DNA from 3 places in the Sporosarcina sp. Y838 genome. Region 2 is predicted to be linked to each of the others. Evidence: riboswitches for the same ligand, from Rfam matches in the RefSeq annotation. Region 2 holds a riboswitch; each other region holds the start of a gene.
What was found. A riboswitch is a leader RNA that binds a small molecule or an ion and turns the genes downstream of it on or off. The one in region 2 is predicted to bind preQ1.
Positions count from the first base shown of each region.

Region 1: another riboswitch for preQ1. It lies ahead of queC (7-cyano-7-deazaguanine synthase QueC); the one in region 2 lies ahead of queF (preQ(1) synthase).
Region 3: another riboswitch for preQ1. It lies ahead of AC1TO4_RS15260 (QueT transporter family protein); the one in region 2 lies ahead of queF (preQ(1) synthase).

Region 1 is NZ_JBXCJD010000006.1:66,092-76,846, reverse strand. It holds gene AC1TO4_RS10195 (aspartate aminotransferase family protein) at 1-1,256, opposite strand, end outside; gene AC1TO4_RS10190 (sigma 54-interacting transcriptional regulator) at 1,268-2,632, opposite strand; gene AC1TO4_RS10185 (M20 metallopeptidase family protein) at 2,924-4,099, shown strand; partial or broken gene AC1TO4_RS10180 (glycerate kinase) at 4,207-4,446, shown strand; gene AC1TO4_RS10175 (GDYXXLXY domain-containing protein) at 4,545-5,096, opposite strand; gene AC1TO4_RS10170 (DUF2157 domain-containing protein) at 5,093-6,169, opposite strand; gene queE (7-carboxy-7-deazaguanine synthase QueE) at 6,552-7,259, opposite strand; gene queD (6-carboxytetrahydropterin synthase QueD) at 7,256-7,681, opposite strand; gene queC (7-cyano-7-deazaguanine synthase QueC) at 7,678-8,343, opposite strand; PreQ1 riboswitch class I at 8,351-8,394, opposite strand; gene AC1TO4_RS10150 (DUF378 domain-containing protein) at 8,807-9,175, shown strand; gene AC1TO4_RS10145 (squalene/phytoene synthase family protein) at 9,298-10,119, opposite strand; gene sspL (small, acid-soluble spore protein L) at 10,375-10,509, opposite strand; gene AC1TO4_RS10135 (gamma-type small acid-soluble spore protein) at 10,537-10,734, opposite strand.
Region 2 is NZ_JBXCJD010000005.1:58,293-69,047, forward strand. It holds gene AC1TO4_RS08600 (M42 family metallopeptidase) at 1-530, opposite strand, end outside; gene AC1TO4_RS08605 (diaminopimelate dehydrogenase) at 733-1,713, opposite strand; gene AC1TO4_RS08610 (hypothetical protein) at 1,703-2,839, opposite strand; gene AC1TO4_RS08615 (MFS transporter) at 3,003-4,160, shown strand; PreQ1 riboswitch class I at 4,196-4,239, shown strand; gene queF (preQ(1) synthase) at 4,325-4,822, shown strand; gene recQ (DNA helicase RecQ) at 5,013-6,782, opposite strand; gene AC1TO4_RS08630 (hemerythrin domain-containing protein) at 6,887-7,303, opposite strand; gene AC1TO4_RS08635 (S66 family peptidase) at 7,383-8,402, opposite strand; gene AC1TO4_RS08640 (SpoVR family protein) at 8,788-10,191, opposite strand; gene yhbH (sporulation protein YhbH) at 10,188-10,755, opposite strand, start outside.
Region 3 is NZ_JBXCJD010000015.1:29,855-40,609, reverse strand. It holds gene AC1TO4_RS15285 (CPBP family intramembrane glutamic endopeptidase) at 186-836, shown strand; gene AC1TO4_RS15280 (sensor histidine kinase) at 990-3,185, opposite strand; gene AC1TO4_RS15275 (hypothetical protein) at 3,188-3,364, opposite strand; gene AC1TO4_RS15270 (response regulator transcription factor) at 3,342-4,031, opposite strand; gene AC1TO4_RS15265 (DMT family transporter) at 4,818-5,705, opposite strand; PreQ1 riboswitch class I at 5,820-5,864, shown strand; gene AC1TO4_RS15260 (QueT transporter family protein) at 5,872-6,354, shown strand; gene AC1TO4_RS15255 (excisionase family DNA-binding protein) at 6,409-6,639, shown strand; gene AC1TO4_RS15250 (BCCT family transporter) at 6,827-8,317, shown strand; gene AC1TO4_RS15245 (homoserine dehydrogenase) at 8,358-9,344, opposite strand; gene AC1TO4_RS15240 (O-acetylhomoserine aminocarboxypropyltransferase/cysteine synthase family protein) at 9,458-10,747, opposite strand.

The DNA of each region.
Region 1 (10,755 bases), on a different contig from region 2:
GTTATTGTAAGCGGGGGAATCATCCGGATTACTTCACCCGAGTTACCGCATAAGTAGAACAGAACGCCTTTTTGGAGACAACTATCTAGTACAGTCATTACGGCTTCGCCATCAGGTTCACCCGAATCAGGATTACCGAGTTCGATACCAATCATCAAGCCGACACCTCTAATATCGGTAATAACTGGGTGCTTCTCTTTCATTTCAAGCAGGCGTTTCTTTGCATAGGCACCCATTTCGGTCGCGTTTTCCAATAACTTTTCTTCTTTCATCACTTCAAGAGAAGCAAGGGCAGCAGAACAAGCTATAGGGTTACCGCCAAAAGTCGTTCCATGTGTGCCGAGCGGCCATTGATCCATCAGTTCCTTGGAGGCGACCGTCGCACTTAACGGAAGTCCTGCAGCAATCCCTTTAGCAATCGCCATGATGTCCGGTTTAACATCAAATGTCTGTGCAGCAAACCAATTACCAGTACGGCCAAACCCTGTTTGGACTTCATCGAAAATAAGAAGAATGCCATGACGGTCGCAAATTTCACGAACTTTTTTAAGCCATGCCTTTGGCGGAATGATGTAGCCACCTTCGCCGAGAACTGGTTCGATGATCATGCAGGCGACTTCTTCAGGGTCAACTTGGTGACTGAAAAGTTTTTTTACGTCTTGTTCTAGTTTTTCAGGGAAGAAGACTTCAGGATCTGCCCCTTCAGGAAGATATTCAGGTAAAGCATATGGCAATTGATATGAAAGCCATGTGGGTTGCAGATGTTTTCGGTATTTACTTTTAGATGTTGTAACGCTTAATGCGCCCATTGAACGTCCGTGGAAGCATCCTGTAAAAGAAACAATATAAGGTCGGCGAGAAGTGTACTTGGCAAGTTTTAATGCACCTTCAATCGCTTCAGTACCACTATTTGCGAAAAAGAAGTTATCGAGTTTTGGTGGCAAAATCGATTGTAATTCCGCAGCGAGTTTTAGAATTGATTCGTAAATGATGACGCCCGAGGGACCATGTATAAGGTTGTCCGCACTGTCTTTTATCGCCTGAACTACTTTGGGATGACGATGACCGACGTTTTCCACGGCAATACCAGATGTGAAGTCTAAATACCTTTTACCATCAGCGCCGTAGTAATAACATCCCTCAGCTTTAACAACCGGTAAATTCGGATGGTCTTTTGCCATGCTTGGTGCTAGAAAGTTTCCGATATTGTCGACCATATGAAGCCAATCTTGTTTTTCATTGTTTTGTAGAGACAATCTAGACACTCCTATTGAAATTCATTGTATTTTTTTAGTTTGCGTACGACGGAAGGTTGACTTATTCCTAAGAATTTCGCAATTTCAGTTGTTGTTCGATAGCGCTCTTGTGCGTCTCTTAAGACTTTCATTTCTACGTCTTCTAAAATGCTTGGGAGCGTACGACCTTCAAGATGAATAATAGACAAATCATTTGTGGTTTCCTTGCGGTATTCTGGTGGTAAGTCTATCGACGTGATAATAGAAGAATTACTTTGAACAACAAGTCGTTCCATTACATTCTTCAGCTCGCTGTGATTACTCGTCCATTCAAGTCGAAGTAGATGGTTAAACAAATCATCTGCAATTCTCTTCTCGGTATGGTGATAACTGGCAAAGTGATGCAAATAAAATGTAATTAAAGCACTCAAATCTTCTTTTCTCTCATGTAATGGTTTTAAATAAATAGGCACAATATGAAGTAAATAATATAAGTCTCGGTGAAATTCTTTTCCAAGTAATGCATCTGTAAGAACACTTTCGGAAGAGCTGATGAGTCTCACATTAAGTGGAATGGCTATCGTTGAATGGATAGGTGTGTATTCACGTGCTTTTAAAACACTCATCAGTTTCCCTTGTAAATGAACAGACAACTTATTAATCCCTTTTAAATAGAGTGTACCTCCATGAGATAACGTCAACAATCCGGTTTCTGTGTTTTCAAACTCACCACCGAATAATTCTCGTTCAAACATCGCTTCAGGTATTGTTTCGCAGTCGATTTCAATGAATGGCCCATCTTTACGAGTGCTTTCATTGTGAATGACCTTTGCCATTGTCGTTTTCCCGGTTCCTGCTTCTCCATAAAGGAAAATGGAGACGTCTAGTGCGGCTGCATTACGTGCAGTTTCATAGGCGATTCGAGTTGATCTGCTTTCAATCGTCAGCCCATCAATTGTAAGATTTTCTTTACGTAAGTGAGATAGTTCTTGTTTTGCCAAAGACATTTCAAGTTCAAGATCTTTCATGTATTCCTGAATAACCAGAAGTTCTGCTACTTCATATGAATAGCTCATTACAAATTCAACTTCACCCGATTCATTAAAAAAAGGCATACCAGTAATAAGTACTTTCTGTCCAGCAGGTGTGGATTGTATAATGACTACTTTCTTTTTCTGTTGAAGTACTAGAGGTGTTATGGCAGGCGAGAATATCCCCATTTTCTCCAGCGCATAAACGGACTTTCCGAGTAACTCTTCAGCTTGTATACCATAATTTCTTCCACTAATTTGCGAGGCTTTTACTATGATACCTGCGTGATTGGTTACGATGATGTCTTCGTCATATGAATCGATAATTTCTTCCCTTGAATTTGGATGTAAGAAAAATCCTAACATACGACCACCTTTCCTCAGAATGACATTATTCAATTTTGAATTATTATTTAGAAGTAAATAAATTGTACTGATTTTTCAGAATAGCGGCAATAGATATTTAAAAATAGGGAAGATTTTTTTATGTAAATAGTTGATAACGTTGAAAAGTATAACATGTATGTTCATTCTTGCACAAGTATAATTATGCAAAAATGAATAAAGGGAAATTAGGATTTCCTTTCTCTATTGCTTTATGATTAACTGACTAGAAGGGCTACAATTTAAATTCATTAAATGGAAGGAGAATTATGAATGCTAAAAGAAGTGATATTCAAGAATATATCGGATGCTAGGATGGAAATGATAAAGATTCGTCGTCATTTACATATGCATCCTGAGCTATCACATCAGGAGATTGAAACGCCTAATTTCATCGCGAACTACTTGGAAGACTTGGGAATTGAAGTTAGGCGGGGGGTTGGTGGAAGAGGAGTCACGGGGATAATTCGTGGTGGGAGGTCTGGGAAAACAATTGCATTTAGAGCGGATTTTGATGCGTTGCCAATTCAAGATGCTAAAAATGTCCCTTATCAATCAACTGTTCCCGGAGTCATGCATGCTTGTGGGCATGACGGTCATACTGCAGCATTACTAGGGTTTGCGAAATCTTTGAATTCAGTAAAGGACCAACTTCAGGGAACTATTGTGCTCATTCATCAGTTCGGGGAAGAACTGCCACCTGGTGGGTCAAGGGCAATGATTGAAGATGGTTGCCTTGAAAACGTCGATGCGATTTACGGTGCCCATCTACAGTCCAATATGGAGGCGGGTTATGTCTATGTGCGTGATGGTTATTTACAGGCTGGAGAAGATACGATAAAAATCACTGTAAATGGTTCTGGAACACATGGGGCGGAACCGCAAAATGGGGCAGACCCGATTCTGGCAGCCGGTCATATTATGGTTGCCCTACAGTCGATTGTAAGCCGCAATGCAGACCCATTGAAAGAACTTGTCATTTCGATAGGGAAGTTTCATGCAGGGGATGCGGATAACGTCATTCCTGAGAAAGCAGTTATGGAAGGGACAATTCGCGTCTTTGATGAGGACTTGCGAATGCTTGCCGGCAAACGTCTAATTGAACTTGCACAATTTGTAGGTCGTGGACTCGGTTGTGAAGTTGAAGTCCAAATAGAAAAAGGCTATGACGCACTTTGGAATCATCCAACACAAGTGAATATTGTCCGCCAAGTGGTAACGGATGCATTTGGTATGGACGTTTTGGTGGAAACTCAACCAATTATGCCGGTTGAAGACTTTTCTTATTTTCTGCAAAGAATTCCAGGTGCATTTTTCTTCGTTGGAGCAAAAATGGATGACACAGATAATGTCTTTCCACATCATCATGAACGTTTTGACTTTCACGAACCTGCAATGGAAATGATCGCGAAAACATTCGCGGGAATTGTACTTGCATATCAAAAATAACCAATGCTCGGAGCGCAATAGCCCGTACAATATTAAAGGCAGGACTATAATTTTATTATAAATGAATGCTAGTTGTTGTAAACGGTTGAATAAAGGGGGAGTTAAAGATTAAAATAGTTATCGCTCCAGATTCATTTAAAGGCAGTGTCACAGCGATGGAAGCTGCACGATCGATTGAAAAAGGTGTTTTCCAAGCGCTTCCAAATGCAGAAACGGTTCTTGTCCCTGTAGCAGATGGGGGCGAGGGAACAATGGAAAACTTAGTCGCTGTTACCAAGGGATATACGAAGACAGTTCTAGTTATAGGACCACTTAGAAGTCCGATTGAAGCTAAATACGGTGTGCTTGAAAAGTGGTTGAATGATATGGAAATCAAAAAACGATTGAAAAGCTAAACAAAAAAGCCCTAAACAGTTCACCTGAACTTGTTTTGGGCTTTTTCATGTTATTGAATTGCTTGAATATCCTTCAAAATTGCATAACCGTTTTTCACCTTTAAGTGAGCAACCAATTGCCCTTTAGCAGATAAATCCTCAAGCTCTTTTCCAGCGTTTTCTGGTACATAGAATCTATCTAAACCAAAGTTAATGGAATGAACGTTTATACCTGTCGTATTTTGATAGTCATAGCCATTCAGTTTTCCAGTTAAGTAAATACTGCCTTTTGGTTTTTTATCAGTTAAGCTATCAAGTACATAAATGTCTCCCTGTTTAACTAGCTTTCCATAAACAGTTAACTGATTGGAATTCGTGTGTTTTTCAATTTTTTTCAAAATACTTGTGGGAATTTCGCTTTTTGCAACTTCCTCAATTTCATAGCGGAGCGTTACATAATCTCCATACAATAAATCTCTCGGATCCACAGGCACAGTTAACAAGCTGATATCTTCACCGTACGTTAGCGCCCATAGCGGTTTAAAAGTCAAGCTAATTAACAATATAAGAGGGATGGCTAATGCAACGATGAAACCAAAACGCTTATTTTTCATCCTGTTCATTGGCTATCACCTTTCCTCTGACGTGTCTTTTCAAACCAGAAACCAAAGCCAATTAGGATCAAACCACCAATGACAAAGAATAGTGATTTTGGCATGAAGTCATATGACAAATCTGCGTAAAAGCGGAAAATCAGTGCACAAACAATGAGAACAGCGGGTAAACTACCGATTTTCAAGAAGAACAGTAGTTTTATCGCGAAAACAATTGTGAAAATAATCGCCATGATTTCGGCAGTTTCTCCAGAAACAACATCTATCCAAGTAGTTGGAAATGTTAGAAATAGACCCGCTATTCCATAGACAACTGAACCAAGCCATTCAGACGATAATTGGTACCTGCCAAACGGGTAAAAGGCGAGAAATAACCCAATGATGAAGAAAGTACTTGCAATAAGAAGCCCATGCACATCAAAATAGATGAATAAATTGAAAATAAACGTCATTGCTAAAACCGTATTAGCGATGAACAAACCTCTAGAATGATCGAACCTTTTTTCATTCATCCAAAAAAGAAATGGAATGACAAGTAGAAGGAAGTAAGGTACACCACTGATTCCACCCCATACATTGAATCCATAGATAATGAAAAATCCTGTTGATACTGCAGCTATAAATTTATCTTTCAAGTAATATGCGAGCGGTAATATCCCGAGTCCCCACATGAAGAAATCTGCATAGACGCCTGCGCTTAGGTTAAACATCTGGCCAATCAAGAAGATACCAGCACCGTACACAGCCACACCGATATAATAAAGGCTACGCGATGTTTTTGGATAACGTTCTTCCATTTTATAGCCGCCAATATAAAAGCCAGCTGTCGCAAAGAATAATAGAATAAACTTTGCAAGTTTCGGTATTTCCTGCCAATTTCCAGCGATGAAACTTAAAATACCGACACCTATTAAAATGGCTCCAAAGACCAGCAAGACCCGCACAAAACCCACTCGTTCAGTAGGCTCGTATTCCGATAGAAGTGCGCTTCTTTGATCCGTCCCAAGCTTTCCTGCTTGTTCCAAATAGCGAAACTCCTTTTCAAGAACACGGTATTCAGAATTACTGACTTTTCTCTTCATCTAATCGAGCCCCCTATTCCATAGTTTCTCGTATGCTTAATTATACCCGTTTTTATTCATTAACAACACTGGAAGTTAAGGCTATTTTCTAGAACAGTTTAAACTGTATAAGAGACAAGTGGTAGATAGACGAATGAATAGTTTTTGGGTACTCTAGTACTTAGCACATTGTATTCTTTGCTGTGTGCTATAAGAAGTGTTCTTCCTTAAAATGAAAGTAGGGATGCGACGAAATCGCATCCCTACGTATTAAGACATTTCGATAATGTATTGAAGTCGTTCAATATAGTAATACAACTGTATCCGTATTGCTCATTGTGTGGATTAAATTATTCGCTGGCGATTCTGGACAATTACCATGCGTAATTTTATTAGTACATATCTAAACCCCACGTTTATTCCCCCATATAAGGGTATGGAGCTGAGGTAACACCCTAACGTCATTCATGATAGATGAATTGACGGTCAAATCAACCAACCATTCATACCGATTCAGTAGAGAAGACACTAGCAGTTCATTTTCAGTCGTCGTCGTATCATCGTTTCCTGTCTGTAAAAAGAAAGGAAAAGCCGGGTAACGTTGGTGGACGGCTTCGGCAAATTTGAAATCCACTTCATCAAAAATGACGATTTTCAAACTAGCCGTCGTATTAAGCAGTTTCTCCATAAATGTATCCAGTTTGCTGAAATCTGTTGCCATTCCAGAACTAGGTGGTTTTGGAGAAAGGGTAATATCATCGATTTCCAACAACCAATCCTGCCAAAAAGAAGCCTGCGTTTCAACCGCAACTTTCCAGCCTTGTTCATGGCATAAATCAACAAGTTCCCCGATACCTTTATGAAGCGCAGGATTCCCACCTGAAATTGTTACATGTGAAAATGACTGCCCGCCAATTGCTTTAAGTTCATCTATAATTTCAATAGGTTGTTTCGAAACGCTCTTTCCTGAACCATCCCACGTGAAACTGGAATCACACCACGAGCATGAATAATCACACCCTGATGTCCGAACGAACATCGTTTTCAATCCCATTACCATTCCTTCACCTTGAATAGTTGGTCCGAACACCTCCATCACAGGAATCTTCATACGTTCTCCTCCAGTTTAGGCCGGTAGATGACGTAGCTTGTTGGCGTTTCACGGACAATGACCTGAAGACAGACTGCTTTATTGCTCCTCGTCTGTAGAACTTCCTGAATTGAATTATAAATCTGTTCGGCTAATTTCTCAGTTGTAGGGAAGTTAGCCTTAAATTCAGGATGATCATTCAATACGGAATGATCATATTTATCATGAATGAGGGTTTTGAGTTCCTTGAAATCAATCAGAAAACCAATTGAATCCAATTCATTTCCTCCGATTGTTATGTTCAAATAGTACGTATGCCCATGCATCACTTGGCACTTTCCAGCATTTTCACTCGGAATGTAATGCGCCGCCGAAAAATGCATGTCTTTGTTAAGTTCAAAACGAAACGAGTGCTGAACTTGTGGGTAAAATTGCTGCATCATTCGGAAACACCTTCAGACTTTTTAGTAATGTAAGCAGTTAGTCCATCATTTCGTAACACACAAGCTGGACATTCCCCGCAGCCTGAACTTGGAATCCCGTTGTAGCATGTAAGTGTTTTGTGCTGTACAAAATCAAGTGCATCTAATTCATCAGCCATTGCCCAGACCTCGGCCTTATCCAGCCACATTAAAGGCGTATGGATAACAAAGCGCCCATCCATTGCTAAATTCAACGTGACATTCAATGACTTAATAAAATTGTCACGGCAATCTGGATATCCGCTAAAATCAGTTTCACTCACACCCGTTATTAAGTGCCGGGCTCCAATCGCATCCGCATAGACAGCCGCAAACGACAGAAATAGATGATTCCTTCCTGGAACAAAGGTAGAAGGTAATTCACCATCTACTTCTTTTACTTCGATTTCATCACGTGTCAAAGCATTAGCAGATAGTTGATTAATAAGGCTCATATCGAGCAGTTTAAACGACACACCGAGCTCATCCGCAATTTTTCTTGCACATTCAATTTCCGCTGAATGGCGCTGACCATAATCAAACGTGACCGTCGCAACTTCAGCGAAATTTTTCAATGCCCAAATTAGACATGTCGTACTGTCTTGGCCGCCACTGAATACAACGACTGCTTTTTCATTTTTCATAGTAAACATCTCCTTAGTTTTTTTGAGAGGGAGTTTTCGAACCTCTTTTTCGAACAATGTTAATAATAGCATAGGAGTAGAAGCTACTAGTAGTAGTTTCCACTTTAAATAAAATGATATATTTATTCAGTATTTATATACCGATTTAATCCTAATCATTTTTAATATATAAAATGTGATTTGTTGGTACATTCATTTGTATAAAGAAAATTGACATCACCAAGGATCAAAAACGGGAAGCATAAAATATATAGGATTAGTGCCGATTAACTCCACAAATTTTTATGATTTATGTATTAAAACGCTTTTTTAGCAGAAGATAATAACGAATCTTAACAATTACCGAGAAGAGTGTTTTTATGGTGCCCATTCGTAATGATGTAATCCCTTTAAAACTCGAAACGGTATTGCGGATTCAATAATTGTTCGAAACTGCTTATTAAATAAGGGAGGTGTTAAAATCATGAGAACGATACAACGAATCGCCTTGGCTTTGGTAATAATTGGAGCAATCAACTGGGGCTTAATTGGATTCTTTAAGTTTGATTTGGTAGCATCACTATTTGGTGGACAAGAGGCGTTTTTATCACGGGTGGTTTACGGTCTGGTAGGGTTAAGTGGATTGGCTTGCTTGGGTATCTTATTTAATCCAATCGAAGAAACAGTCGCAGATAAAGAAATCAATCGTCGAGGCGTTAATAATCTCAGTTACGATACTGAATTCGGTGAGGAAACAGATATTGCGAAGTTGCGCGAGTCTTCTAAGAAACCCATTGATGAAAAGAATTCAGCTGACACAAGAAAGAAGGATTCAACAGACAATAAAAAATAAAGGAAGCTGAGCAAAGTTGTGGCATTTGAAAAAACATCCCAGCCTATGTCATATTGACAAGGGCTGGGATGTTTTTTAATGCATTACCTATACTTTTTCGAAATTATTAATATAAATTGGTGTCAATTTTCATTAATAATTTCATCTACTGTAGATTCAACTTCAGCTCGTGACATTTTTTCTTTACCACTCTTAAGCGTTTTTAATGTTGTTTTTGCCAAGGCAAGTGGGATTTTACAGAATAAAAGAATGTTTTTAGTGTCTAATGACTCTACATAGGCATCCGCTTTATCCAAGTTCTTTGTTGCATAGGAAAACATGTCGTTACGGTCCCAACCATCGGGAATAAAATGAACGCCACGATCAGCATCTTCCTCTTGATTGCGAAGCATATTGACTGCCTGCAAACCACGTCCGTATCCTATAGCTAATTCACGATCTGTTTTAGTTCCATCATACATCTCCCATATGTCCGAAAGCATAACACCTACTAATCCTGCTACATAGTATGTATATTCATCTAAATCTTCTTTGGTTTTAACTAACCAATCCTTCTCGACCCATTTCGCCATTCCGTCTGCCATAATACTTGTTGACTCTTTTACCTTGTCCATAATATTTTCCGGACAAAAAGATAGCCAATCAGCCAGCCTTAATGTTACTTCAGGTAAAAGGTCCTCATAAGGCTTTAATAGTTGTTGATAGGCTGCACCATCAAAGTCTGCTTTTAAAAGTTCGCTTGTTGAGCGCAAAAGATATTGCTTCGTCTCCGATTGTAATCCTTCGTGATCTTCAATTTCATCAATTGCTCGCATACATAAATATGCTGATCCTACAGACTTTCTTAATGTTGGATTTAGTAATTTGATGGGGATATAAAAGGTTCTACTTGTCAACTTAAGGATGTGCATGGCTTCTTTATTTAACTTTGCTTCATTAATCAATGAAATGATCCCCCTTTCACAATGAGGTTGTTAATGTTTTAACGCGTCAGATAGAAAACAATCAATTACTCGGATAATATCTCAGGTTATTCAGATTGTATTCGCTCACAATATACTTGGATCGTATAATCTTTATTGTATCATGGACGGCAGTAATACGTACAAATAAACTCAGCCTACAACTTAAAGGCTGAGTTTGGATTATATTGCAGTCAACTTCAAATTGATGTCGTAATGTGCAAAAAAGACAAATTATTATTTCGTGTTCTTCTTTTTAGCGGCTTCTTCCAGTTTGCTTTTTGGATCTTTTGATAGGTCAGTATCTGCATAACCTTGGGGTGTTACACTAGTCGCTTTCTTACCCTTATCGTTACTTTTGTCTTTCTCCATTTTTTCACCCCCTATTAAAATGAATTGCTATATGTGATTGTTCCTTGTCACTTCATCTGGATTTGTATCACTGTAGATACCAGTTCCAAGTCCGCCACTCTTGGCAATTAATTCTTTTACTTCATTATAAGTTAGGCCCGAGTTTGCATTTTTTCTTTTTACGTCTTCAATATCTGTTCCAGATACTGTATAAGTTCTTTTGTTCGAATTGCTATTTATGTTCAAAAAGTCACCTCCATTTTGTGT
Region 2 (10,755 bases):
AGGTATTTGTCATTTTTCATCACTGTGAATTCAAAATAAGGCACTACCATATCTCCGGGCAGAATACCCCATTCCATTGCTTCTTCCTTTGAAGTTGCTCCGACGTCAATGAACATATCTTTAATATCGACAGGTTTTTTACGTGCTTCCGGTGATAATATATGCGGAGGTTTTGATCCTATAACACCTGTAATTGTATCGCCTTTGCGTGTAACGATTGTCACGCGCTGCGCAAGCATCACTTGTGACCACCAGCCTCCAACGGTTTGAAACGACAGGAAGCCTCTATCATCTATTTTAGATATCATGAATCCGACTTCATCAAGGTGACCAGCAAGCATGATTTTAGGTCCATTTTCTTCGCCCGTTTTCTTCGCAATCAAAGATCCGAGTCCATCCTGTTCGATTTCATCCGCAAATGGCGTTATGTACTTTTTCATCACTTCACGGGGTTCACGTTCATTTCCTGGAATCCCTTTAGCATCCGTTAACTCTTTTAGCATCGCTAATGTATCGTCTAATTTTGTCAATTACTTCGCCCTCCTAAATATGTCCCTATGAGTAGTATATGCGAAAAGTGAAGTGTTATCAAAAAACTAGGTTTTAATATATCCTTAAACAAAAATACCCCCCAACCAAAAGTTAGATTGAGGAATTTTAGTTTACATCAACTATCAAAAGTTCATTTTTTGGACGTGTATATAGTGAATTTCCTAGGTGGCTCTAGTGCTATTATAATAACTCTTTACGCAAATCGGCAGCGCTTTTTGGTGATAGTAAACCAGGTGCAATATCAAATACTGTTTTTGCGCCTGTTTCACCTTTCTCATTCAACCTGTAAGCTGCGCGTGCGTATGCAACGAGTACACTTGAAGTAAATTCGGGATTGCTACCCAGTTTTAGTGAATACTCCATTACTTGTGTATTGCCAACACCTGTCTTACCGCTACGAATTACAAAACCGCCGTGTGGCATTGCCGAGTGGTCCTGTTTCAATTCTTCTTCAGTGATAAAGGTAACAGTCGTATCGTAATCAGAGAAGTAGTCTGGCATTGTTACAATCGTGTTTCGCACTTCTTCAGCGTCAACGCCTTGTTCCAAGACCACATAGCATTCACGCGTATGTTTCTCACGCGTCGACAATTCTGGTAACGAACCATCCCGCACTCGATCGACTGCATCTGAATCAGGAATCGTATATTGAACAGCACCTTTTACACCATCAATTCTTCTGAGTGCGTCGGAATGTCCTTGACTTAACCCTTTGCCCCAAAATGTATACGTTTCTCCTTCTGATAATACTGCTTCACCGAACAAACGATTGATGGAAAATAAACCCGGATCCCATCCGACGGAAATGATCGCGGTCTTACCATTCGGTTTAGCCGTTGCATCAACCGATTCAAAGTATCCTGGAATTTTTGCATGCGTATCAAAACTATCGACAGTATTGAAGAGAGCAGAAAGAGCTGGTCCTTGTTCCGGTAAATCATTTTTTGATCCTCCGCAAAGAATTAGGACATCAATATCTTCTGTATAATTTTGGATGTCAGACATCATATGAACAGGTATATTGCCATTCAGCAGTTTAACGTCCTCTGGCTTCCTCCTTGTAAATACGCTTATCAGTTCCATATCGTTGTTTTGAGCAATCGCGTATTCAACACCGCGGCCTAAATTTCCATAACCTGCAATTCCGACTCTAATTGTCATCGTTTTTATTCCCCTTTCGATCTAATGCTTTCAATTTCAGCAATTTACTATATAAGTTTATCTCTTTATTCGTCATCTTTCTATATAACTCATCTGCTTTTGCTAAAAAACATTCATCAATCAAGACAAATCCATATCCAGTGCCGCTTTGTCTAATCAAAGGAAGTGCTTCATACTTTAATGGATATCCGCCATCTTCTCTTAAGAACCCTTTTAATGATTTCATATATTTCATAATGGCACTATGAAGTTTTTCATTTCTATGCATCGGTTCTGATGATGTAAAGACGAATGTCGTTGATTCGCCATATGGACTGCTTCCTTCTGAATTCGCTGCATGTTCTGCAACCCATCCTGTAAAACGGCCATTGTCGGCCAATTGAATGATTTTATCAAAAACCGTACTTAAAATTTCATTTATCATAAAAGACAAGTCTGGTTCTTCTTCTATCAACTTTTCATTATCAAAGTGCATGACCCATCCTGCAGTCGTCATTTCACGATCCAAAACTGTTTCAATTTCAATATACGGACCCGGATTTCGTGACTCGTCATGGTACAGTTCTGCAAGAGTGATTTGCATATCATTCTGCACGGACTCCGGAATAGTCATAAGCATTTGCTTGTCTATCGTCACTAAATCATTTACTACTCTTCCAAAATAAAACGGAATTTCTTTCTGTATGCTTATCAATGCTGAAGCCAATCTAGACTTTTCATCGTCAGCACGAATATTTAGTTTAAATGGAATCGTCACCACATGACCAACGCTAGTCCAAATAACTGCTTCCATAAAAATCGCTTCGATGGATGAATACGCATGCTTCACTACAATTCCCGCTTTAACGACAGAATCCGCCTCAAAGTGATTTGTTTGAATAAATATTTCAATTGAAGTATCAGATGCAATATGTGCAATTACTGGTGATCCTAAATTGAATGATTGGTGAACATTCATATATTCAGGTTTATTCAAATCGGCAACTTGGCGTTCTGACAAATCCCTAGCGTAAAAAGGCTCGTAGTAATCCTCCAATTCCAGTTCAACAAAAATATACTGTTTTTCAATTTGCGCTTCATTCTTTGTATTATCTTGTTTGCTGAAAAGTTTTTTAAGGAAACTCATTCATTTCTCACCTCTTTTTCTATCAGATCTAAGCGTAATCTTATCGCTACAGTTCGTATAATGGCAAACCAAATGGATTGTTCACAATCTATCCTTTTCCCCTTAGCTCAAACTAATGCTAAAATATAGAACGGTATCTATATAATTGAAAAGAGGCTGCATTATGCGTGGGTTTGTTTACCTCATTGTATTTTTCTCGTTTTTCGACTTATTTTCACAACTTCCCGTTATGAGTCCATTTGCATTATCACTTGGTGCTACGCCATTCCTGGTAGGACTTGCGGTAGGTATCTATTCATTTTCTAACACAATCGGGAATGTCATTTCAGGTTTCATGACCGACAAACGAGGTCCATTCCTCATACTAGTACTCGGACTTTTTGCGACGGCGATTTCTCTCTTCCTCTACGCGTTTGTTTCTGGGCCGATGTCACTGCTCGGGGTGCGATTCGTTCATGGTTTTATGGAAGGACTAATTGTTCCCGCAGCCTTCACTTTCCTAGCAAATCGTGCAGAAGGTTCAAAACGTGGTAAAAGTGTTGCAATTTCGGGTGCATTCGTTGGAATGGCCGCAATTTTAGGACCTGCATACGGCGGTATTGTTGCTGCGAAAACAAGCACCTCATTCATTATGGCGGTCAACGGCGGGATTATGCTGTTGTTAGCAATACTAGCATTCTTTGTTCTTCGTTCTTATACATATGTACGAAAACAACCTTCACAAGGTGCTGGTGAATTCCAGGTTATTAATCTGTTCCAGCATCCCGGAATGGTCAGAGCTTTTGCTGGGGCATTCTTTTTAATGTTTTCACAAGGTGTACTAGCTCTTGTTTTACCGTTAAAAGTAGCTTCGCTCGGATTCGATACGAAAACGACGGGGTTATTATTAAGTACATTCGGCGTGGTTGCAATTCTAATCTTTTTATTGCCCATTAATCGAGTTTTTGACCGCGTACGACCGGTTGTGACGCTAGCATTCGGAATTGCACTCATGGGATTGAGTATGTTGTTCCTAAGCCAAATGGAAGAATTGAATTACTTGTATGTCGCAATGGGTATTTACGGAGCGGGATTTGCTTTCCTATTCCCATCGATCAACTCACTGCTAATCGATTCTTCGTCTGCTGAATTCCGTGGAAAAGCTTATGGTTATTTCTATGCATTCTTCTCAATAGGCGTTGTTGCTGGTTCGGGACTTATCGGCTTCCTCGACCTAGAATATCGAGGAGCATTCATGCTGACTGGTTTCCTCCTGCTGGCAGTTGCTCTGTATGCGTTAATTGGCTTAACAAAAAGAGAAGCTATTGACAAATCAGAGTAGGTCGTTTAATGTCAGATACGAAATGAATACCCTGTTCGGGAGAGGTTCATAGCGACCCTCTTAAAAAAACTATGGATAACGGAATTTAAGTCATGTGCATTCGATATGGCTCTTTTTTCCGGCGCCTATGGACCTCCCTGACAAATTTATGGGAGGTTTTTTAATTGGCTGGAAGAGATGAGGCAACACTGACCGACTTAACTTTACTCGGTAATCAAAACACAAAATACGTGTATGAATACAACCCTGACGTTTTAGAGTCAGTCGACAACATGCATATCAATCGTGATTATTTCGTGAAATTTAATTGTCCTGAATTCACTTCACTTTGCCCAATGACCGGGCAACCCGATTTTGCAACGATGTATATCAGTTTCATGCCAGACAAAAAGCTAGTAGAGAGTAAAGCACTTAAATTGTATCTCTTCAGTTTCCGCAATCATGGCGATTTCCATGAAGACTGTGTCAATATCATTATGAATGATTTAATCAAACTGATTGAACCACGTTACATCGAAGTATGGGGTAAGTTCACACCACGCGGCGGATTATCAATAGACCCTTATTGTAACTATGGTAAACCCGGCACGAAATATGAAAAAATGGCAGAACACCGGATGATGAATCATGATATGTATCCGGAAAAAGTAGATAACCGTTAAAATATTTAGCTTAAAGTAGTAAACGCTACCCCAATTGCTATGTGGATTTAAATTGTTGTCACCCGTTATTGATGAGCGGTTGGACTGTCCTTAACATCATTGAAGATAAATCAATTGTCTATTCAGAAGAATAAAGAGGCAGGTACTATCCCATTTTGGAATAGTACCTGCCTCTTTTTTTCAAAGTTCATCAAGCATTTTGCATTTGATAATTCTTGATTTCTTCCATGAACGGATCACCGTATCGTTCCAATTTTGCAAGTCCTACACCGTTTACTTCTAGGAACGCATCATTCGTGATTGGCATTCTTGCTGCCATGTCCCGTAATGTTTTATCGGAAAAGACAACGAACGGTGGTACACCGGCTTCTTGAGCCAGTTTCATACGAAGTGCACGGAGCTGATCGAATAACGGATCATCATTTGCGACTTGCATAGTAACAACAGAAACTTTGCGATGTACTGTCACCTTGCCTGTCAGTACATCTTTTCCTGCTTCACTAACATAAATGGTCGGAAATTGCCCATTTTCCACGCCAAGATAACTTTCCGAAATTATAAACTCTATGAAATCAGAAATGTCTTTAGCGCTGCGTCCCTTCATCAAACCATAGGTCGTTAATTTATCGAAACCGAATTCAATCACTTTCTTGTTCCGTGATCCGGTTAATACTTGCGCAATCATAGACTTACCAAATCGTTGGCCCATTCGAATGACGCATGACAATACTTTTTGAACATCTTCCGTGACGTCTGTACTTTCACGAGTGTCAGTGCAATTGGCACATCTTCCACAATCCACTACATCCGTCTCTCCGAAATACAAGATAATGAACTTTTGTAGACAAGTTTCCGTATGGCAATAATCAATCATGGACTGTAATTTCTCCAGCTCAGCGGGAATTCTGCTTTGGTCTTGCGATTGGTCAATTAAGAAACGTTGTGTTTGCACATCCTGCGATGAAAAGAGCACCGTACATGCACTATCGAGCCCATCACGGCCTGCACGGCCTGCCTCCTGATAATAACTCTCCATGTTTTTCGGCATTTGGTAATGAATAACGTAACGAATATTGGACTTGTCAATTCCCATTCCAAATGCATTCGTCGCTACCATAACAGCGGCTTCGTCATTTAAAAAGCGGTCTTGGCCGGATTGGCGTTCAATATCCCCAAGTCCAGCATGGTATTTTGCGACTTTCACTCCACTTCTTTGTAGAAAGTCATGCACTGAATCGACCGCTTTACGAGTCGCGGCATAGATGATACCCGCTTCCCCTTCATTTTTCCGAACATATTCTTTTACGAATTTCTCACGGTCTTGCCCTTTAACAACGGAAAAAGTTAGATTTGCTCGTTCAAAACCAGTCATTACTGTATTATTTTCACTAATTCCGAGCTGCTTGCAAATATCTTCCCGAACTGCCGGCGTAGCAGTAGCTGTTAAAGCAAGTAGAACCGGTTTTTTATCAAACAAAGAAACGATGCTACTAATATTTCGATAACTAGGTCGGAAATCGTGACCCCATTGTGAAATACAATGCGCTTCGTCGATGGCAACCATCGGAATTTTCATCAAACGCAACTGATTTTTAAAAGAGGGAGAGTCAAGACGTTCTGGTGCCACATAAAGAAGCTGATATTCACCCTGCACAGCTCTTTCCATCGTATCAAAGTATTCCTCCGATGACATCGAACTGTTGATGTATGCTGCCGGAATCCCAACTTGATGGAGCGCGTCAACCTGGTCTTTCATCAATGAGATTAGTGGTGAAATAACGAGGACAGTACCATCCATCACAAGTGCGGGAACCTGATAACAAACAGACTTACCGCCGCCAGTCGGCATAACACAAAGCATATCTTGATAATCCATAACACCACGGATTACTTGCTCTTGTCCTATCCTGAAAGAAGGGTATCCGAAATACGTTGTTAATATCTTTAATGCTTTTTCGATTTTTACCGTCTCCTTCCAATATATGTCGATATTAAAATGGCCTTAGTCAGAAACTGGGGACTAGACGAAGAAAAAAGCACCGGGTAATGGTGCTTTTTGTAGGTTTAGTTTTCAAAAAGCATACGTTCCTCGTCGCGGCTATGTATTTCATTGACGACAATCAAAGCGTGAAAATTGTGTAGTACAGCAGGGCTTAAATTTTCTTCTTCGCGCAATTGCTCAATGTCTTTCACAATAATTCGCAGTAAATCATGATCCCGTGTCAATTGAATAACTGCGTCCTTTAAGTCCGGGTTGCGTTCAGCAACTTCTCCGTAAAATCCTTGTTCTTCCGCATCCGCATGACTAATCACACGTGTCTTCCAATATTCAATCAAGTCATCTGCCGCTTGATTCGCTAATTCAAGATCTCCCTGTTTTAAGAAATCCATCATACCCTCTGTTTTACCGATTGCTCCTGAAAGTCCACCTTCATCTATCGCGCGGTGAGAGTGAAGTTGTTTGAGTGCAGGTCCAGCCATTTCAATCATCCTTTCATCTCGAGCATTTCTTTAAGAATACCAGATTTGAAGGCATAATGGAATGATTGCCAGGTTATCATTAGATCAATTTCGTTTTCAACACAGCTTTGCCTTCTGCCACTTCGATTTCTGCGTATGCGCCGTTGACAAATGTCATTTGAGGAGGCACATGTCCGATATCTGCATTGTAAACGATTGGAATACCTGTCAGCTTGGACAGTCTTTCCATTGCATCTACATCACTAAACCCACCTTGGGCGATTCCTGCCGCTGTCCTGCCGAATAGGATGCCTGCAGTATTATCCAACCAGCCTGCATTATGCATTTGAAGAATAGATCTATAGAAATCGGAAGCATCCAATTCACAATTCTCAAGCGCCCATACAATTTGATCATTCGCAACATATTTTTCCCGGAATGTTTTTACGTCCCCAAATGGCGTTCCAATAAGATGACGGATTGTGTCAATACAGCCAGCTAATAGTCGTCCTTCAAACCGAACAGGATGATCTCCTATCGTTTCCCATGCTGTCTCCATATCCAATTTAAAGACATAAGGATCTGGTGTTGCAAAATGCTGCCATTCTGATTGGAACTTTTCAGATGAATGCTGAATAATTGTATCCCCAGCGGATGCCTTAAGCACTTCCAGGAATTTCGAAGTAACTGGGTCCCATTCATCACTCCTTAAATCAACAAAATTTGTTCCATGAACTGTAGCGATGCCAGTTAATAGTGTAATCGTCAACAGCAATGTACTAGTATCCGAGTAACCCATTGCCCATTTCGGCTTCAATTCTTCGTAATTTATAAGCGGAAGAATTTCAGACAAAAAGTGGCCGCCCCATGGAGGGATAACCGCATTTATATTATCATCCGTCATCATATCTAGAAATTCCTTAACACGTATTTCTTTCGGTGCTGAAGTCAGTTTTTCATTCGTCCAGACAGTCTCCCCAAGGAGTACGGTGTATCCCCTTTTCTCAAATTGATGGGCGGCTTTTCTCAGCAGATGATGCAACTCACTTTCAACACCTGATGAAGTCGCGGTGACTCCGATTGTTTGGCCGATGCCTATTGGTTCAGGATAACGAATCATGGTCATTTCCCCTACTTTCAATGATCTTTTTATAATCGAGTCAATTTCATAATTGCTTATTTCGATTAAAAACCCTAACATTAACGAAATTTCATTATCGATTATTCTTTTGCATAGATAAGTTCCGTTGATTGTAACGGAATGCGGCGACTCCAGCGGGAACAGCGCGAGCTGAAAGCCCCGCAGGAACGCAGTGACGAGGAGATTGAAGCCGTGCCCGCGGAAAGCGTCCGCCTGGAGTGTAAATCAAGCTTTTATGATTTTAATACAAAATCCTCTATTATAGAATTGACTCAATCATCCATCTTTTTAATAAATCAGTCAACTATAACTGTGAAATTGAAATATCCCCCGACCGTTAATCCGATTGAGGGATAAACTATTATTATACATACCTCCGATAGACCTTATTCCGATCAAATGAATACACAACTTGTAAATTCTCTACATATGTTTCTAAATGAACAATCCGTCCCCACAATTGATAAATATAAGGGAGTACGTTTTCCAAATACTTTAAATCTAGTTCTGTACCTTCGTATTTATGCACTAAATACAACTCACCGTTTCGCAAGTAGTCACCATTCTCGACGACAATGAATGGAAACCCACCATTTACCCGCATAGAGACTAATTGGTTTCTGACATCTTCATAATCCTTGTTTGTAATTTCATAATTGCTTCCTTTTTTTTCAAAGAGATATAAGTCTTCCTTCTGTACCAACTCTTTTGTGACATAATTCCGGATAAATGATATATCAGATTCGACTTCCCTTACTTCAAAGATTTTCTCTCTACCGGAGTTTGGTCGAACGCCGAAACTCCTCATTTTTTCTGTTGGATGATTATATCTTTTTTCAATGTCTTCATATATCTTCAATCCCAGATAGTAGGGATTGATTGTTGTTTTAGAGGGTTGAATAACATTGGCGTTTAGTGTAGCAAACTCAATTGTCTCATCTGTCGATAAATCCATTTCCCTTAGAATCTTCTGATGCCAAAATGATGCCCATCCTTCGTTCATAATTTTAGTTTCAAGTTGCGGCCAAAAATAGAGCATTTCTTCTCGCATCATTGTTAATATATCGCGTTGCCATTCCTCTAGTTCACGGCTATATTGCAAAATAAAAAGCAAGAGATCCTTTTCTTGATTTATAGGTGTTTTCTCCCCTACTTTAGCTGCTTTTTTGACAATTGGTTTTTGATCTATATTCCATAAATCATCATATGGTGTTTTGCGAATGATTTCTTCATCATCATCCAAGTTTTGTTCATCATCCCGACGTTGAGGTCTTAAGATAGATGGATCAATATGTTCTTGAATAGCCAGGACTGCATCTAAAAAGCGTTCAACTTCTTCTTTACCATAAACCATTTCATAATTTGCAATTCGTTCTGCTGTTGCTGTCATACTCTCTACCATATCTCTTCTCGTATTTGAAAAACGGACATTGTTTTTGAAAAAATCACAATGGGCAAGTACATGAGCAACAATTAACTTATTCTGTATCAGGCTGTTCGTATCAAGTAGAAACGCATAACATGGATTTGAATTAATGACTAATTCATAAATTTGACTTAAGCCAAGGTCATATTGCAGTTTCATCTTATGAAATTGCTTTCCAAAACTCCAATGGGTAAAACGCGTAGGCATTCCATATGCACCAAATGTGTAAATAATATCAGCAGGACATATTTCATAACGCATGGGGTAAAAATCAAGGCCAAAACCAGTTGCAATTTCCGTAATTTCGTCAATTGCCCGATGAAGCGCTTTTATTTCCGTCAATCGAATCCCTCCAAGTTTTTATGGAAGAAACTTTTTAGTGCAAAGTAGACATCCCGTTTTTCTTTCAAAATATAATGACGGAATTTCGGATCATCGATTTTTTTAAAAGAAGACATCATTGTTGAAAAACGGTTATAAGCATTCACTTCACCGTACCCAAACATATTGGATACAGCCATCAGTTCTTGAACGAGTTTTATGCATTTATCATTGTCAGATGACATATTCTCTCCGTCAGAAAAATGAAAAGGAAAAATATTATAACGTGCTGGATTATATTTTTGTTCAATTAACTCAAGCGCTTTTATATACGCGGAAGAACAGATGGTTCCCCCACTCTCCCCTTTTGAAAAAAAGTCTTCTTCTGTAACCACTTTCGCCTCTGTATGATGCGCAATGAATTCAAATTCAACAGTTTCATATTTCGATCTTAAAAAATTGGCCATCCAAAAGAAGAAACTTCTTGCCATTGTTTTTTCAAAGTTACCCATTGATGCACTTGTATCCATCATTGCAAGTACAACTGCTTTGGACTCAGGTTTTTTGACATCATCCCAAGTCTTA
Region 3 (10,755 bases), on a different contig from region 2:
TAACACAAGTATTGCTAGTAGTAATTCAAGTAACCCATTGAAAAGATTAATATATTACGGATTTCTGAACGTATGATGCCCTTCATTCACTAAATAACCTTGAAGAGACGCAAACCTATTTTCAGAATCCTGTGAAACCATTATCCCACTATTTCGTCTTATTTACAATAAACAGGGGGGATTTTTTGGAGAAATCGCTTTTTTTTGCTATGCCGCTAATCAACATCGCTATTCTTATCTGGATTGAACAAAGTCTTGAGGTTGAATACATATGGAAAACGATGGCGAAGGTTGTTCTATTTCTACTGATTCCACTCATTTTATATAGGAAGTTTGGATTTCCATTCTTACGATTACGCGGTACAGATTCTAAAAGTATGGGTATCGCAATCGCTTCGGGAATCTTAATAATGGCCGTTATCATCATGTCATTTCTCCTATTAAAGCCATTCATTAATCTCAATGAACTTATTGTCGATTTAGAAGACGCTGGTGTAACAGCTACAGTGTTCCCTTTCATCGGATTCTATATCTTGTTCGGTAATTCGATACTGGAGGAGTTTTACTTCCGCGGCCTGTTGCCTAGTATTATGAGCAATTCAAAAGTCCGGTTTCTTGTTCCATCCTTCCTGTTCGCAATTTACCATATCGCAATTTTTCTACCTTGGTTCAGTCCAGCACTTCTCGTAGTTGCCGTTGCAGGACTTTGGTTGGGAGGAGTAATCTTTCAGTTGGCCAATGAAAAAAGTGGAACCATTTTGCCCTCTTGGACAGTTCATATGTTTGCAGATATCGGTGTTTTACTTGTTGGAGTGTATATTATTTACTTCTATTGAAAGAATGATCAATTTGCGTACTTTACCTAATCATTCCCGCCAAAGGAAAGCCGTAAACCCATTTCAATCGTAATGAATCCGCAAATAGAAAGAAGCTGTACGCAATACCCTTGAGTAAAGGCATTGCGTACAGCTCACATCATTGTCCATTTATTAAACCGCCGCCACGACGACCGTTACTTTGAATAAATCTCCATCTACTTCAATTTTCATATTCCCATTATGCAAATCGACGATGGATTGTGCTATCGCAAGGCCAAGTCCAGAACCGTCCGTTTGGCGTGATGCATCAGCCCTTTTGAATCGTTCAAACAATTCGTCGGTGTTTTCACCAAGCTCATACTTCGTCACATTTTTCACGACGAATTCTGCGTTATCTCCCACTTTTCGAAGTGTAATATAGACACGGGTACCCGGCAATGTGTATTTAATGGCATTGACAATCAAATTATCCAGTACGCGCCACCATCTTTTTCCGTCGACATAGGCAACAAGCGTAGACTCTGGTAAGTTCACCCTAAAATCAAGGCCCGATTTCGAAATTTCTTCTTCGTGCTCTGCAAGTGCTTGTTGAAGCAATTGTGTCAAATCGACACGTTGTTTGTGAAGCTCCAAGTTACCGCTTGCCATTTTCGAAACTTCAAATAAATCCTCAATCAATGTCTTTAAACGCTGTGATTTCCTATCTAAAATATCTATATATTTTGTTCTATCTTCAGCTGTGATATCTGCCTTTTTCAATAGATCCGTGTACGTAATAATGGACGTTAATGGTGTCCTAAGATCATGACTAACGTTCGTAATAAGTTCCGTTTTTAGGCGTTCACTCTTCGCTTGTTCGGTCATGGAACTGCGGACACCTTCGCGTAGGTTATTGAGATTCCGCGCATGGTCTGCAAGCGGTGATTTTCCTTCGATTTTAATTTCCTCATGAAGACGTCCATTCGCCATCGCTTCAGTAGCCACAATAATACGATTCAAATACGCCGTTCTTCTCACGAAAATATAGAGGAATGGCAGCCCAGCAAACAATACAAGTGGAATGTAAATCATAATTAATATGGGTTGCATGAGAACGACGGCAAACCCGATGCCCGCTAGGAAAAAGCCAATTAATAGAAGGAACGATTGAACACCAATTGAACGATTCAAAAACATCCCTTGCCATGCAAGTATAAATCTCATACTATAACTATCCTTAATTTCTTGTTTCAACACCACTTCATCTTTTATTCGCTCCATGAAATTAACCAGCTGTAACACTGTTAGAAATACGAGGAGTGTAAGGAAAACAAAAGAAATTGCATATATGACCAAATTTTCGAGGCTATAAAAATAAGCATAGTCTGCAACAAACAATAAATTAATATAGAGCATCAGCAATGTTGTAACCAGCAGAGCTCCTTTTACATCGATTTTTAAACGATTATACCAGTCTGCCCCTCTTCTATCCTTCACCCAGTTCTTATTGAAACGAAACTTTGTCAACAGAAGGATTAATGCAATTAGCCCGACAACCCAAGTGCTATAGGCAATATATTTTGATTTGTTAAACCAGGCTGCATGTTGACCATGAGACCCTTCCTGTGATATCCCTTTTGAAATGACGACAATACCCTCGAAAGTCCGATCTGGGTTTCCGATTATTGAGCGGTTACTGTCGATGTATTCCCCGGTATGGTTTCTTGTGTACTGGTATAAATCAGCATTTTTTATTCGAAGTGACTTAGCCTTGAAGTACCCTTCCTTGGAATTGTACATTCTCTTGTAGGCCGCGGGCGCTTTGACATCACCGGACGCAAACGTTTCACCCGTTTCCACATCTTTCAACTCATAGGCAACCCACCGGAAGTTATAATCGTCCACACCATTGAATCTTTCACTTACATATTGTTCAAGCGCTTCTCCTTTTTCTTCACGGACTTTTGCCTCTACATGTTTATCATCTTGGAAGTTTTTTCGAATATCATCTATTTTCACTTCTTGCTCTTTAATCAGTTCTATTTTTAACACTTCATTGCCAGCCGCTTTCGCTTCTTCAATTCGGTCTTGATATTGGGCTGTAATATTGGAAATTTGTTCAGCCAATGTGCCGTAACGCTCACGATGTTCGTCGATTTCCTCCTTTGATACTTTGATTTGTTTTTTCTCCTTTTCCACATCAATCGGATTCAAAACGGTTGTACTAATTTTATCGTAAAAATACTCCATTTCAGATTTAAAATCCTCTGTATCAACAAAGCTATTCCCGATAAACCTTGGACCCGTATTTATAAAAGAGACAAGCGCAGTTAAAAACAAGGCGATAAGAATCGACCAGACAATAAGAGGCATTCGTTTATTTTTCATATTCACACATTTCCTTTCACTATCCGGGTGAAGTAAGCAATCGCCCTACTGGAACGTTCCATTCCATTTCCGACCAGGTCAATGATGTGGGAGAAACAGTAACCGATACTCAAAGCGGCAATGACAATCGCGATGATTGACCAAACTACAGCCCAGTCATTTTTCGATTTTGTAACCAATGCCCCACACCACCTTTACATATCTCGGATTTTTCGGATCTGCTTCGATTTTTTCGCGTATTTTACGTATATGTACCGCAACGATATTTTCAGCATTGTACGCTGCTTCATTCCAAACGCGTTCGTAGATTTCGTTGATAGAAAATACACGCCCCGCATTCTTCATCAGCAACTCTGTAATTTTGTATTCAATTGGTGTCAGTTTTACCACGCCACCATCAATAGTGATTTCCTTTGCTTCTTCATCCAGAACTAACCCGTCGATTTCTACTTTTTTCTGACCATCGTATGTCCCAAATTGGATATAGCGACGTAATTGCGACTTCACACGAGCCATCAACTCCATCGGATGGAAAGGTTTCGTCACATAATCATCTGCGCCAACGGATAGTCCATGGATTTTATCAGAGTCTTCCACCTTCGCACTCAGCATAATAATCGGGATATTGCGCGCTTCCCGAATTTTGAATGTCGCAGTAATACCATCCATATTTGGCATCATAATATCGAGAATAAGAAGATGGACATCATTCGACTCCAGTAGCTCAAGCGCCTCTATACCGTCCGCCGCCTTCAGTACCTCATAACCTTCATTTTTCAAATATATTTCAATCCCGTTACGGATGTCCTGATCGTCATCCGCTACAAGCACTGTGAATTTCGCCATCTTCCGCACCTCGCTTTTCTCTATGATACCAATTGTACCCGCCAAATCTTAACATTCACCAACTGTAATTATGAAGAAAGTCTTAAGAACAGATTATATATGTTCAATTAAAGAATCCCGTTGAATCTATTTAATGAGAGAGTTGTGATTCGGGGTGTGGATTATAGACCGCTTGGCGCTTTGGGGATGCCTCTCGCCATGAGCCTGGATTAACGCTTCGCATCCAGTCTCAGGGCTTCGGCTACCCCTTTACCGCGCCTGCGCTGGAGTGTTCATTAATGATGGCGTTTCAGTTCAGAGTGTACATTTTAGATCGCTTGGCGCTTTGGGGATGCCTCTGGCCCTGAGCCTGGATCAGCGCTTCGCATCCAGTCTCACGGCTTCGGCTACCCCTTGTCGCGCTTGCGCTGGAGTGTTCCATTATTGAAAGTGATTTTGAGATATATAGAATGAGATTATGATGTGATTACTATTTGATACTAACTTCATTGAAGAAAGACACACTGCGAGCTGCAGGTCTTATCCCTGACAATGAAATGTGCTTTCTAAGATAGATCATCCAGCGAAGGCGCGACTTCGTGGTAGCCGGAGCAATAAGACTGAAAGTGGTCTCCTTTCCGGCTTATCGCGGGAGGCATCCACAAAGCGCAGAAGCGGTATTAGCAGAAATTCTAATTCACTCACTTGTTTCGTGACTTTTTCAATGGCCTCCCGTATTCATTTGTTCAACATATATATCGGCAAAAAACCCCTGGCCTCCCAAATACCGATAGGGATACCAGGGGTTTATTCATTTATCAAGCTAGACTTCTTCACTTTTCTACCACTGAGCGTCAATACGAGGATTCCGCCTAGCAACATAGCAATGCCCGTCCAAGACGTTACGTCGAGATGCTCACCAACCACAATAACACTCAAAACAGCTGCAGTAAGCGGTTCAGCAAGTGATAGGGTAACGGCAGATGACGATGGAATTCTTTTTAATCCGGTTGAAAATAGGATGTACGCTACACTTGTCGTAATTATTCCAAGATACAGTACCACAGATATTCCCCGAGCGGAAATCAGACTTTCCGTTTCGAATAAAAGCAAAAATGGCATCAGCATCATTGCACTAATGGAAAAGATGACTGCAACTGCAGGTACAGCATCCACTTTTTCAAGTACTTCTTTATTTACAAGTGCGTAAAAGGCAAACAATAGCCCTGCACCAAGCGACATCGAAACACCTACCGGATTAACAACGATACCGTCTTTATTTAAAAATAGCAGTGCACACCCTGCAATCGCAAGAGCGGTAGCTGTAATCCAAATAAATGTCGGACGGCGTTTTAACAAGAACCATTCGATGATTCCAGAAAAAACAGGCGAACTGCCGATGGTAACGACCGTCCCTATCGCGACACCGGTTAATCTAACAGAAGAAAAGAATAGATACTGGAAAATGGCCATTGAAATAGCCGCGTAAATCGTAGCTTTCCACGGCCAATTCCGGAAATCAATTTTACGCATGATTAGTAATAGAATCAGCAATGAAAAACCACCCACCGCAAGCCGTGATGCACCAACTGTCAATGGATGGATGGTTTGCGGGAGGAACGTTTGTGCAGTGCCCGTTGTTCCCCATAGTATTGCACCTAACAACACGACTGTGTAGGCAATTCGCTGCGACATGATTCCACTGCTCCTTTTCCCTTTATATATAGAAGATACCATATAATTCGAGAGTTCCAACATTTCAAGTTCACTTGACACGACTAGTAACTATGTACTATAATCACTAATTGTTCACACGTGGTTCGTAACCATCCCACGCTAAAAAACTAGGAGGAAATAAGTAATGAAAATAAAAACAATGGCCATAAGCGGGATCATTGCCGCTTTATATGTAGCCGTATCTCTATTAATAGCACCACTGGCTTATTCAGCAATCCAATTTCGTATCTCCGAGCTGTTCAACCATCTTATAGTGTTTAATAAGAAGTTCTTCTTTGGTATTGTGCTCGGAGTATTCGTCACAAACTTGTTTTCTCCACTTGGCATGTATGATCTATTTTTCGGCGTGAGTCAATCAATTATAGCTCTTTCAATCACGATATTTTCCGCTAAATTCATATCTGGAGTTTTCAAGCGAATGGTCTTCAACACACTAGTTTTCACCTTTACCATGTTCATCATTGCTTTCGAGTTAAACCTAGCATTAGAGCTCCCTTTCCTACTTACATGGTTAACAGTTGCAATCGGTGAATTTGTTGTCATGGCAATTGGAATTCCGATTATGATGGCTTTGAATAAACGGCTAAACTTCAAGAAATTGATTTAACCGAAACAGCACCCGCCACTTTGTCTTCAACTGAATTTTCCAAGGAGGGCTTAGATGTATATCTCCATTCAAGAAACTGCAGAATATCTTAGCATGCCCGTCGAACAAATTCAGAAGTATGTAAGAGAAGGACGGATTCGTTCTGTCCATGACGGCGAACAATTTCTAGTGAACAAAGATCAGTTTGGTCTTTATTTAGAACAACTCGAAACATTAAAACACCAAATTGACGAATGGCGTAACGAACCCATTCCACCCGATCGCGACATTAAAGATGAAGATTGAGAAACCGGCTGAAAATCTATGGATTTTCAGCTGTTTTCATTTAAATAGAGTACTCCGCATTGTCCCTGAACACGAATGGAAAGGCTTATTAACGGGAATACTTATTTAACCGCACAGTTGCTTTCATTACATTTTGCTAGTATAGTTAAAAACTGTTTCTACATTACCAGTAACACGAGGGGGAAGTATGAAGAAAATATCAAACGTTTTTTATATCACAATTGGTCTTATCATATTGACCGTTGGATATGGTGCATTCGCACCCGAAAGTTTTGAAGCCGTCACAACGAATGCCAGAAACTTTGTTGCGTCGTCATTCGGTTGGTACTATATGCTGCTCATGTCATTCATGTTAGCGCTCAGTTTCTTTTTCATCGTTAGTCCATTCGGTAAAATACGGCTTGGAAAAGACACGGATCGCCCGCAGTTCTCTACAGTCACTTGGATTGCCATGCTGTTTTCCGCCGGAATGGGAATCGGCCTTGTCTTTTACGGTGCCGCTGAACCATTATCACACTTTGCTATCAGTCCAGCCTCGGAAGATCCAAATACGGATGAAGCTTTCAAAGAATCCTTACGTCAGTCTTTCTTCCACTGGGGGATTCATATATGGGCCATGTACGGGATCATTGCGCTATCGTTAGCCTTCTTCCAGTTCCGTAAAGGGGAGCCGGGATTAATTTCAGCAACATTGAAGCCGATATTCGGTAAAAAAATGGTTGGACCATGGGGTACTCTCGTCGATGTACTCGCCGTTTTCGCAACAGCATTCGGTGTCGCTACATCACTCGGCTTCGGCGCTGTTCAAATTAATGCAGGCCTAAACTATTTATTTGATATTGAAATTAATATCTTTTCACAGTTTGTCATCATCGCATTCATAACGGTTCTGTTCGTTGCATCCGCATGGTCTGGATTAAGTAAGGGCATCAAATACTTGTCGAATACAAACCTTGTTCTTACCCTTGCACTGCTTGGATTTATCGTCGTTCTCGGACCAACATTACTCATTTTTAATATGTTCACTGATTCGTTTGGCGGTTACTTTGCAAACCTTATCCAAATGAGTTTCGGTACAGCTCCATTGGACTCTACCGACCGGAAATGGCTTGATGATTGGACAATATTCTACTGGGCATGGTGGATTTCTTGGGCACCGTTTGTCAGTATGTTCATCGCCCGCGTTTCAAAAGGCCGAACAATTAGGGAGTTCATGATTGGCGTGCTTGCTGCACCTACATTACTGGTTACATTCTGGTTCTCAGCATTTGGTACGACAGCGATTGATATCCAGAAAAAAGGACTTGTCGACTTGACGGCTTCTAGTACAGAACTAACTATCTTTGAAATGTTCAATGTTATGCCTATGTCGTTCATCATATCAGTCTTCGCAATTTTGTTGATTGTATCTTTCTTCGTTACCTCAGCGGATTCAGCGACATTTGTCCTTGGCATGCAATCAACGAATGGTTCGTTGACTCCGCCGAATAATGTGAAGCTCATTTGGGGTGTTATCCAGTCGACAATTGCGCTGATTTTGCTTTCTGTCAACGGCCTCACCGCACTGCAAAATACGATTATCATTGCTGCGCTGCCATTTTCTTTCGTCATGCTGCTAATGGTTGTCGCGTTGCTCAAAGCGTTAAAAGCTGAATTAAAGTTGATGAATTTGAAATAATGTTAAGAAAGGCGATTCCTGAGATGGAATCGCCTTTTTCTTAACTTTTGATAAGAACCTTTTCACGTTGTCCAACCATATATAAGAAGTCTCCGATCAATGCGCTCGCTGTCGGATACATGCCTGCTCCCGGGCCTACAAGAGTAAGGGACCCTAGATAATCAGTTTCAACAATAATTGCATTATCAACACCGTCGACTCCATATAACGGATTGTCAGTACCAATTAGTACCGGACCCACACTTCCTCGCAAGACACCCTTTTCATCGATTGAAATCTCCGCGATATGCCGATAACGAAGTTTCCCCTTTAATGCTTCCGCAACATCTTCAGTTTTAACTCCATCGATTCCAACTATCGGAATGTCACGCCAATCAGGCTGGGTACCAAATGACAGTGCACTTAAAATCATCAGTTTTCGAAAAGCATCTTTACCACTAACATCGTCAGTCGGATCTGCTTCTGCATAACCGAGCTCTTGTGCTTCAAAAAGTGCAGTGTCAAATGGAACTTTCTCTTCCCGCATCTTTGTCAAAATGAAATTTGAGGTTCCATTTAAAATCCCTCTGATTCGTCGTACTCGATCAGCAGGTAACAAGTTTTTCACTGTACGGATAATTGGTACTCCACCCGCTGTAGTTGCTTCATAACCGACCTGAACGCCCCGGAATTCCGCATGCTTCAATAATGCCGGACCATGTGTCGCGAACATTTTCTTATTTGCCGTTATAATGTTTTTGCCCTTTTCGATTGCATCTGAAAGATACGTATAAGCAGGTTCCTCACCAACAATTGCCTCAAAGATGAAATCAATGTCCGGGTTCATCAGTATGTCCTGGATGTCTCCCGTCACTTTTATCCCGGGTGTTGCTAGACGTACTTTCGCTATATCGCGAACAAGGATGGCAACTATATCGATTTCACAGCCTGTTTGTTGCTTAATCTCATTCTTTCTTTCATTCAAAATTCTGTAAATCCCTTCACCTACAGTGCCGAAGCCGAGTAGAGCAACCTTGATTGACGGCATTTCGCCACCTCCATGGACTGCTTAATAACAAGTCCCCATTTTTCAAATTCTCTTAAATGGCTATAGGGCGTAACAAACTAAGAGGATTGTCATAGCCATCCTTCTTCCAAAAATTATACTGTTACAGCTACTGCTGCTTCAATAGCCTGCGCTAAATCTGCAATAATGTCTTCTGCTGATTCAAGACCGACCGATAGTCTAATTAGTTCCTCGGTAACGCCTGACTTTTTCAAATCTTCAGGGCCAAGCTGCTGGTGCGTCGTTGAAGCAGGATGGATGATCAAGGATTTTGCATCGCCAACGTTAGCTACGTGCGACCAGATTTTAACGTTGTCAATTACGTTTCGACCAGCCTCACGCCCGCCTTTGATACCGAAAACGATAATGGAGCCGAAGCCGTTTTTCAAGTACTTTTTCGCAAGGTCATATGATGGGTGATCTTCGTTCCCAGTATACGTTACCCATTCAACAGATGGATGCTGTTTCAAGAATTCTGCCACTTTGATAGCATTTTCATTATGTCTTGTCACACGCAGATGCAATGTTTCAAGTCCTTGTAAGAAGTTAAAGGCACTATCCGGATCCAGGCAAGGTCCAAAGTCTCGCAACAATTGCACACGTAGCTTAGTGGCAAACGCCGCGCCTGCAGTGTCAATTCCATAACGAAGGCCATGGTAAGATTCATCCGGCTCAGTAAAGCCTGGGAACCGTCCTTGTGTCCAATCAAACGTACCCGCATCAACAGCAACTCCACCGATTGTTGTACCATGTCCGCCAATCCATTTCGTTGCAGAGTGGATCACGACATCTGCACCAAATTCGATTGGATTTGAACCGTATGGAGATGCAAATGTACTGTCTATAAGAAGTGGTAGACCGTTTTCATGTGCAATGTCCGCAACCGCTTCAATATCAAGCACATGTAAACTTGGATTACCAATTGTTTCTGCAAATAAAGCTTTTGTTTTATCTGTAATCGCTGCGCGGAAGTTTTCAGGATCCGTTACATCGACAAATTTTACATTGATGCCGTAACGCGGAAGCGTATTGGCAAATAAATTATACGTACCACCATACAAATTGCTTGCCGCGACAATTTCATCACCTGCGCCTGCGACATTTAAGATTGAAAATGCAATAGCCGCCATTCCTGAAGATAACGCAACTGCCGCCGTTCCTCCTTCAAGAAGTGCAATACGTTCTTCAAAAACAGCAACGGTTGGATTTGTAATACGCGTATAGATGTTGCCTGCTTCTTGCAGTCCAAACAATTTTTGAGCATGTTCTGTATCACGAAATACGAATGATGAAGTTCTATGAATTGGAACTGCACGAGAACCTGTTACAGGATCGGGTTTTTGTCCACCATGTAGAAGAAGTGTTTCGGGTTTAAGTTTTGTCAAAGTCATTA